DNA from 2 places in the Yersinia entomophaga genome. Region 2 is predicted to be linked to the other one. Evidence: predicted binding sites of a transcription regulator. Region 2 holds the regulator's gene; the other holds the start of a gene.

Region 1 (4,550 bases), 490 kb from region 2:
CTATTTCAGCTTCGGCACCGCGCCAAAACCGAGCATTCATTTATGAACTGACGGCAATTTCCTATGGAAATTCCAGGCCATGCAGCTCAACACGTTGGCGAGCGGACTTGGTTCCTTGAAGATAGCGCCCTTGGGATTTGCTCCCGCAGCGGCAACTGAGATCCATCTCACCGCACTTAGCTTTTCCACAAGAAAAGCCAGCTGTCTCTATTTGAGCATGAAGCGCTCAAATGAGATGTGTTAATACTCACATTAATTAATAGTTATTTGTAACAGGTCTGAATTATATGTGAATTGAGTCACAAAATAACCTGATTTATCGATAAGTGCAGACTATCTTTCGCTCTCGCATCAAGAATAGCCTATTCATCTAATTCCGTGCGACGACGGTGATGACAATACGCACAAACGGCCTGAGTCACCGGAAGGGAAAAACAGGCTGGCGGGTGATAACCGTCCCCGCCAGCACGCTATTCTACAAACAATCTACCTTTGCAGAATATTATATTTTACAAATCGATATGAATTACAGAGCCAGGAAGAAACCGGCAATGGTGGCGCTCATCAGATTAGATAAAGTCCCTGCTGCCACCGCTTTCAAACCGAAACGAGCAATGTCATGACGGCGATTCGGCGCCATGCTGCCCAGACCGCCCAACAGAATTGCCACGGATGAAAGGTTGGCAAAACCGCACAGAGCAAAAGAAATAATGGCTTTGGTATGATCGGAAAGTACTGGCAAACCAGCGGCAATAACCAACTCATCGGCTTTCAAATACTGACCGAAGTTCATAAAGGCCACGAATTCATTGACGATAATCTTCTGACCGATAAAGGAACCCGCCACCGTCGCTTCGCTCCACGGCACGCCAATCAGGAAAGCAATTGGCGAGAATACCCAGCCTAGAATCAATTCCAGCGAGAGCTGCGGATAATCAAACCAGCCGCCAATACCGCCTAAAATGCCGTTCAACAAAGCGATTAACGCGATGAATGCCAACAGCATTGCACCCACGTTCAACGCCAATTGCATACCGGAAGCCGCACCGGTTGCCGCTGCATCGATGACGTTCGCTGGGCGATCGGCTTCAGGAATCAGCTTGGTTGCATCTTCGTGATCGTGCGTTTTTTCAGTTTCCGGCACCATCAATTTGGCAAACAGCAAGCCACCTGGCGCGGCCATAAAGGACGCGGCAATCAGGTATTCCAACGGCACGCCCATTTGCGCATAACCCGCCAATACTGAACCCGCAACCGACGCCAGGCCACCGCACATCACGGCAAACAGCTCAGATTGTGTCATGGTAGAGATGTACGGACGTACCACCAACGGCGCTTCTGTCTGACCAACGAAGATATTCGCGGTAGCCGACAGGGATTCAGTGCGGGAAGTCCCCAGCAGTTTTTGCAGGCCGCCACCCAGTACGCGAATCACCAGCTGCATGATTCCGAGGTAATAAAGTACCGCGATCAGTGAGGAGAAAAAGACGATAACCGGCAGAACGCGCAGGGCGAAAACAAAGCCACCGCCGCCGAAAACTTCAAACATCTTGTCGGAGACCAGTCCGCCGAAAATAAATGAAATCCCTTCGTTACCATAGGCGATCACATTCGCTACGCCTTCGGACATTCCGCCCAAAATACGGCGACCGATCGGCACATACAAAACCAATGCTCCGACGCCAATCTGGATAATAAAAGCGCCTACGACGGTGCGGATATTAATAGCCCTAAAGTTACTCGAGAGTAAGACAGCAATTAATATCAGTACCGCCATCCCGACCAAACTCATGATGGGTTGCATCTGATGTTCCCTGTGTATGTATTAAATGGAGAATGACACGATTTAATATGCGTTCAGACCACATATTTCTTTTTTGAATTCGGGGGGATTATAGCGTCATGGCTCAAATCGCAAACAATCCCTGTCACAAATAAACACACAAAGAAGCAACCAAATGACTGGAAACGTGATCAGATTCACATAATTATAGCCGTTATTAGTAGTTAGGATGTTACCACGCTAAGTAACTCATTCAGGGGCTTCAATGACGTTCAGCCCGTTGTTAGCCATCCGTTCATTTTTCGTTGCAGCCACGCGGCAGCTGAGTGAGTGGTTGGGAGCTTAGCCGACTAAGTCTCGGGGATGAATGGAGGTAGTCAGCACAACTGCGCGGTGAAATGAAAGGTATTACGCCGGAGGAAGATTAAACAAACGCACACTGTTGGCATAAAGCTGCTGCGCAATGACATCCGCTGGTTCGGATCGTAATTCACACAGCACAGTGAACACGTCCGCCGTGCGTTCAGGGCGATTCGGTTGTCCCTGAAAACCGGCCAGCGGCATATCCGGCGCATCGGTTTCCAGCAACAGCGCTTCCAGCGGTAACTCGGCCATCACTTTTCTGGTTTTCTGCGCTCGCTCATAGCTAATAGTGCCACCCACGCCGATGTAATAGCCTAATTTAATAAACGCCTGCGCTTGTACCAGACTGCCGGCAAAACCATGTACTACACCGGTGCGCGGCAGATCGGCTTTACGCAGCGCCGCGGCCAGTTGATCGTGAGTGCGGCGAGAATGCAAAATCACTGGTAAATCATACCGTTTAGCTAATTTAAGCTGCGCTTGTAATAACGCCAATTGGCGAGAGAACTGCGGATTTTCCATATACAGATCCAGCCCAATCTCGCCCACTGCAACCACTTTTGGCGATCTCTGCGACAGCCGCTGATCCAGTAAAGTCAGATGCGGCTCCTGATGCCTGTCGATATACAGCGGGTGCATTCCCAGAGCGGCAAACAGCGCCGGATAATCATTAGCTAAAGCCTGTATGCGATCGAAATATTCGGCTTCTACAGCGGGTACAATGATTTGCCGAACGTTCGCCTGCGCAGCCGATGTCAGACTAGCCACCTCCGCTCCGCTAAACGGCGGAAAATCGAAATGACAGTGAGTATCAATAAAATAAGCTGCGCTGCTGTTAGAACCTGACATTACGCCTTATCACCTTTAGATTTTTTTGCTTTGACCGGTGGAGTGAAATCAGAAATCACCTGCGCCACTTTATTTCTAAGCTTAGCCGGTAAAATAAGCCCCTTTGCTAACGGCATATTCTCGGCGGGTAAGATTTTCCCCGTTTCAGCAAATTGACCCGATTCAGTCAGCAATGACGAGGCTACAATTTCAGGCTGAATGTCATGGCGGGGTTTAATTAAACGACGAGAGAAAACCACCTTACTCTTATCATCCGGCCTTTTATCTCGAGGCAATAACCAGTGGCCCACGGTTGCTAAAAAATAACGACCACAGCGGCGTCCCAAATGATAATCCCGATTTAGCGAAGCTATTTTACTGCCCAAAGCGTTACTGGCTAGCGGCTTAGGTGGGAAAATTTCAAACACCCGTAATTTCCCCGGCGGCTTTTCAATAAACTTTTGAATGCGATGATAGCTATGCTCGTGTTGCTGCATAATTCGCACCATTTGTTGCAGGCTGCTTTCGCTAAACCAATGCTCCATGCGCTTCATCCACTGCGGGGTGTAATACATTTGCGAAGGCACTGTGCGAATCACGACAATGGTATCTGCGCCGCGACGATGAGCTTCCTCCACCGGTATGGCATCGCTGATACCACCGTCCAGATAACTGATTCCATCCATTTCCACCCCTGAACGATAAAATCCAGGAATGGCGCTGGAGGCTTTAATCGCCGGCAGCCAGTTTTCTCTATTGGGCGCGATATAAGTCGGCGTGAAATCATCGCTGCGGCAGGCGCACATCAAGAATTCACGTCCATTGGACAAATGCTTTTCCGCATGATCAATAGCTAGCGGCAATTGCTCAGAGGTGATATTGACCAGCCAATCGAGATCGATCAGGTGGCCGCCACGAACAAAGCGCAAAGGATTAAAGAAATTCGCACTGGTGGTATAACGCGTGATAACCCGACGAGCATAGCCCGGCTGGTCACAGATGAAAGCGGATAGATTCTGCGCACCGGCGGAAGTACCTATCATTAAATCGAATGGATTAAAGCGGGCTCGCTGAAATTCATCCAGCACCCCGGCGGTAAAAATCCCCCGCTGCCCGCCCCCTTCACATACCAACGCCATTTTCCCGGGCTGATAGGGTTTGTACGCTAATGGCTCAATATTGCCCAGCGTGATAGGTATTCTGTGTCCCACCATCCATCCTTAGTGAGTAGCAATAGACCCCGAGAATAGCTTGTCTTACGCGCTTTCGTTAATCTTCTTGTAAAGAATCATTGCTGATAGCCAGTTTTACGCCCAGTAAATCACCGATTAACATCGGAAAAACAGACTCTTTTTGCTAATGATGTCGTCTTAATTCGCTATTGGTGGTTTCTTAAATAGCTTCATTTGGCCCATTAAAAAGCCGCTGTTAATGACAGCGGCTTTCCAGCATAAAAACAAGAATGTAAAAATCTTCCTACGCTAGCTAAAGACGTTTACGTCCGGTAAACAAACTGATTAAGAAGAGTATGATACCGACGACGAATACCACTTTGGCGGCCCAGGCCGCCGTACCG
Region 2 (4,550 bases):
GCGAAGGAACTATTTGATGCGGGTTGCTTGCTATTACACATTTCGTCTAGCGCTGATTTACATGATTACTACTATTATGGGTTTGATTATTCGATCTATTCGTCGCTACTCACCCATCAAAACTTATCCGATACCAACCAGGATGTTGCGCTATTCGCCCCCGATTACATCATTGCCGGAGCTGAAAGTGGCCTTTTGCTCTGCGACGAACTCAATCATCGCTTTGGTTTGCCTTTTGCCAATGACTATAACCATAGCGAAGCCCGCAGAAACAAATATGCCATGATTGAAACCATTACCCATGCCGGTTTAGCTGCCGCACGACAAACCACCGCCAGCGAATGGCCAGCCGCCGAACGTTGGATTAAATCTCATCACGGCTACCCCGTCGTACTAAAGTCGTTGGCCAGCGCAGGCTCTGAAGGCGTATTCATTTGCCATTCTCAGGCAGAGGCTGAAGACGCATTTGTTCAAATAATGGGTAGCTACAGCAAATTAAATGCGGTTAATCAGCAGGTGTTAATTCAGGAATATCTCGAAGGCGCGGAATACGTGGTGAATATGGTTTCACTGATGGGCAGACCGCTGGTAACTGAAGTTGTCCGTTACACCAAACTTCGTCTTGCTTCAGGGCGGATTCTTTATGATATCGATGAAATTCTGGATGCATCCTTCGAGCATTATCAGGCGCTGGTTAGTTACACTCGCCAGGTAATTGAGTCATTAGGAATTCGCAATGGCCCTAGCCATGCAGAAGTGATGTTAACAACGTCGGGGCCTAAATTAGTCGAGGTGGCCGCCAGAACGGACGGAATTCTGCGTCCTACCATATCGGCGCGTACCACCGGATTGGGGCAAATTTGTGCCACGGTTATGGCAATCACCGCACCGACGCAGTTTCTGTCATTTACCGAATGCCATCCGTCATACCAGCTACAAAATTACTCTTACAATATCGGCCTGATTAATAGACATAAAGGTATCTTCCATCAGCAGGATTTTTTATCCGAACTTCTTACTTTACCGTCTTTTTCACTGGCTGATTTTTATGTAGAAGAAGGTGATGCTATTGGGGTCACTCAGGATGTTTTCAGCCAGCCAGGTGCTATTTATCTGGTTCATTCTGACGCAGAAACCATTCGCAATGACTATCTAACGATCAGGCGCCTGGAAAACGACGGCGTTTATCTTAAAAATGTATAGGAATAAATACGATAACAGCCTGATAGAAAATCAAAAAATTGAACCGCGGCGATTGACTGCGAAATATGAATCGCGGTGAGTAAGGGAACAGCGGGGGATTTAACGATTTAAGATGTTTGAGTCTTTGAGTCTTTGAGTCTTTGAGTCTTTGAGTCTTTGAGTCTTTGAGTCTTTGAGTCTTTGAGTCTTTGAGTCTTTGAGTCTTTGAGTCTTTGAGTCTTTGAGTCTTTGAGTCTTTGAGTCTTTGAGTCTTTGAGTCTTTGAGTCTTTGAGTCTTTGAGTCTTTGAGTAGCAGTTTCCGGATAAACAGGCAGTGATACAAGCAATTCTGTACGTATATGAATCCTATAAATACAACGCCCGGAGCGAATAAACCGGGCGTTGATAAATATGGTCAGGTTAGAGAGCGAATTTCAAAACTGTGGGTGATTTTGGCAGCCTTACCCAACATCAGGGCTACCGAGCAGTATTTCTCCGCGGAAAGCTCAACGGCTCGCTCGACGGCTTTTTCGGTCAAATCTTTACCACTGACGACAAAATGCAGGTTAATCAAGGTAAACAGGCGAGGGGCTTCCTCCCGACGCTCGGAGGTCAATTTTACTTCGCAGTCGTGCACATCGTTGCGCCCTTTTTGCAAAATGGACACCACATCGATAGCGCTACAGCCACCGGCCGCCATCAGCAACATTTCCATCGGGCTTGGGGCTTTATCTCCGGCGTTACCATCCATTAAAACCTGATGACCAGAGGCGGATTCACCCAAAAAAGTCAGACCTTCAACCCATTTTACTCGTGCCTGCATACCCGTCACTCCCTATTAGCTTTTCCGAATCAGACTACTCTTTCATTCATAAAGTGGCAATGTAACCAGACCCTCATCATGCTGAAGCGATACAACACAAGACACTGGCCTCATCCTGTGCTACAAACAGAGCCGAAGAGATGTTTCTTAGAATAAAAAGGGTAGAGATCAAGACTCAGTGAAGGGTCTCTATCTGAGATGTATATTGGCTATACCTTTCGGTAGTTGAGCAAATTAATATGCTAATAGAAAGTGTATTTTATAAACACGCCGTACAGGGAACTCTGAGCCCTGTTAAGTTAGGCAGCGATAACAACAGAGGATAACAGCGAATGGTTCTCGGCAAGCCACAAACAGACCCAACTCTCGAATGGTTCCTGTCTCATTGCCATATTCACAAGTATCCATCGAAGAGTACGCTGATTCACCAGGGTGAAAAAGCCGAAACGCTTTACTACATCGTGAAAGGTTCCGTTGCGGTTCTGATCAAAGATGAAGAAGGTAAAGAAATGATTCTCTCCTATTTAAACCAGGGGGATTTCATCGGTGAGCTTGGATTATTTGAAGAAGGCCAAGAACGTAGTGCTTGGGTTCGTGCAAAAACCGCCTGTGAAGTGGCTGAAATTTCTTACAAAAAATTCCGTCAGCTGATTCAGGTTAATCCAGATATCTTGATGCGTCTGTCTTCGCAGATGGCGAATCGCCTGCAAATTACATCCGAGAAAGTGGGCAACCTTGCTTTCCTTGATGTGACCGGGCGTATCGCGCAAACGCTGCTTAATCTGGCAAAACAGCCTGATGCAATGACACACCCAGATGGGATGCAGATTAAGATTACTCGCCAGGAAATTGGCCAGATTGTTGGCTGCTCCCGCGAAACCGTCGGTCGAATCCTGAAAATGCTCGAAGATCAAAACCTGATCTCTGCGCATGGTAAAACGATTGTCGTTTACGGCACCCGTTAATTACCTAAAAAAACCGGTTCCCTGTGCTTAACATGGCACCGGTTTTTTCTTTGTCTGCATATGGACGACGGATATTGACCTGATGTGGCGTCGGCTGATTTACCACCCTGAAGTAAACTATGCATTACGGCAAACGCTGGTGCTGTGTTTGCCTGTGGCTATCGGTTTGTTGCTCGGTAATTTGCAGCTTGGCCTGTTATTTTCCTTAGTCCCTGCCTGCTGCAATATCGCTGGCCTAGATACCCCCCATAAGCACTTCACCAAACGCTTAGTCGTTGGCGGAACTTTATTCGCCCTCAGCAGTTTTCTGATTCAACAATTCCTGCTGTGGCATATTCCCCTCCCCCTGATTATGTTTGGCCTGACTCTCATTTTAGGCGTTAACGGAGCCATCAGCCCCCTGCACGCCCGTTTATTGCCCGCTGCGCTAGTCGCTGCGATATTCACACTAAGCATGATTGGCCGCTTCCCAATTTGGCACACTCCGCTACTTTTCATCGTTGGCACCGCCTGGTACGGGCTATTTACCGGCCTGTGGTTCCGCCTGTGGAAAGAACAGCCGATGCGAGAAACCCTGAGCCAGCTATATCGCCAGTTAGCCGATTATTTAGAAGCCAAATACAGTTTGCTGACTCAACATATCGATCCGGAAACCGCATTGCCGCCGTTGCTACAACGCCAGCAGGGCGTAATGGATTTAATAACCCAGCTTTATCAGCAACTTAATATGCTTCCTCATACTCATAAAAGGGAGCAAAAGCGGCTACGATTAATGTTTCAGGTGGCGCTGGATTTGCAGGAGCACATTACTGTCAGTCTGCACCAACCGGAAGAAGTGCAAAAACTGGTGGAACAAAGCCATGCAGAAGCGGTCATCCGGCGGAATGCGCAGGTCATTGCTCATCGTTTGCGGGTCGTCGCTGATAATCTTCTGTATCACCGCCATGAATTACAGCGTTTTACCATGACCAACGAGCTGGCAGCGCTGGAAAAAATCGCCGGACAGCACCCGGATAATCCGGTTGGCCAGTTTTGTTATTATCATTTCCGTCGCATCGCGCGCTTGCTGCGTAACCAACGGCCGCTCTATCGGCGAGATTTAATGTCGGACCAACACCGGTTGCCGTTCTGGCCAGCGCTCGCCAGTTATCTTTCGTTTAAATCCGTCGCGCTGCGTAATGCCGGCCGTCTGGCCGTTACGCTAGCCGTCGGCAGCAGTTTGGGAATGGCATTTAATCTGCCTAAACCCTACTGGATTTTATTGACCGTGATGTTGGTCACCCAAAACGGTTATAACGCGACGCGGGTAAGAATTCAGCACAGAGCCTTGGGAACGTTGGTCGGGCTGGTTATTGCAGCCGGTCTGCTGCAACTTCAGCTTCCACAAGGTACCACGCTGACCATTATGCTGTTTATCACGCTAGCCGCGTATTTGGTTCTGCGGAAAAACTACGGCCTGGCGGTCATTGGGCTGACTATTACCGCCGTGTATACGTTGCAACTGCTGGCACTCAATGGCCTGCATTTTCTGGTTCCGCGCCTGATTGATACTCTGATTGGCTGTGCGCTGGCCTTTGGGA

What was found. Region 2 encodes CRP, which controls carbon source genes, mostly activating them, when cyclic AMP is high. Its sites were predicted from a motif close to ATGTGANNNNNNTCACAT; they were not measured.
Positions count from the first base shown of each region.
Region 1: PL78_RS13585 (NupC/NupG family nucleoside CNT transporter) is a predicted target of CRP. The motif match lies at 1,969-1,986, and genes of this name have one in related genera.

Region 1 is NZ_CP010029.1:2,985,856-2,990,405, reverse strand. Features, by position in the region: gene PL78_RS13585 (NupC/NupG family nucleoside CNT transporter) at 527-1,792, opposite strand; gene PL78_RS13580 (TatD family hydrolase) at 2,192-2,995, opposite strand; gene PL78_RS13575 (patatin-like phospholipase family protein) at 2,995-4,188, opposite strand; gene PL78_RS13570 (DUF1328 domain-containing protein) at 4,460-4,550, opposite strand, start outside.
Region 2 is NZ_CP010029.1:2,495,056-2,499,605, forward strand. Features, by position in the region: gene PL78_RS11500 (ATP-grasp domain-containing protein) at 1-1,203, shown strand, start outside; gene PL78_RS11505 (OsmC family protein) at 1,598-2,005, opposite strand; gene crp (cAMP-activated global transcriptional regulator CRP) at 2,338-2,970, shown strand; gene PL78_RS11515 (YccS/YhfK family putative transporter) at 3,053-4,550, shown strand, end outside.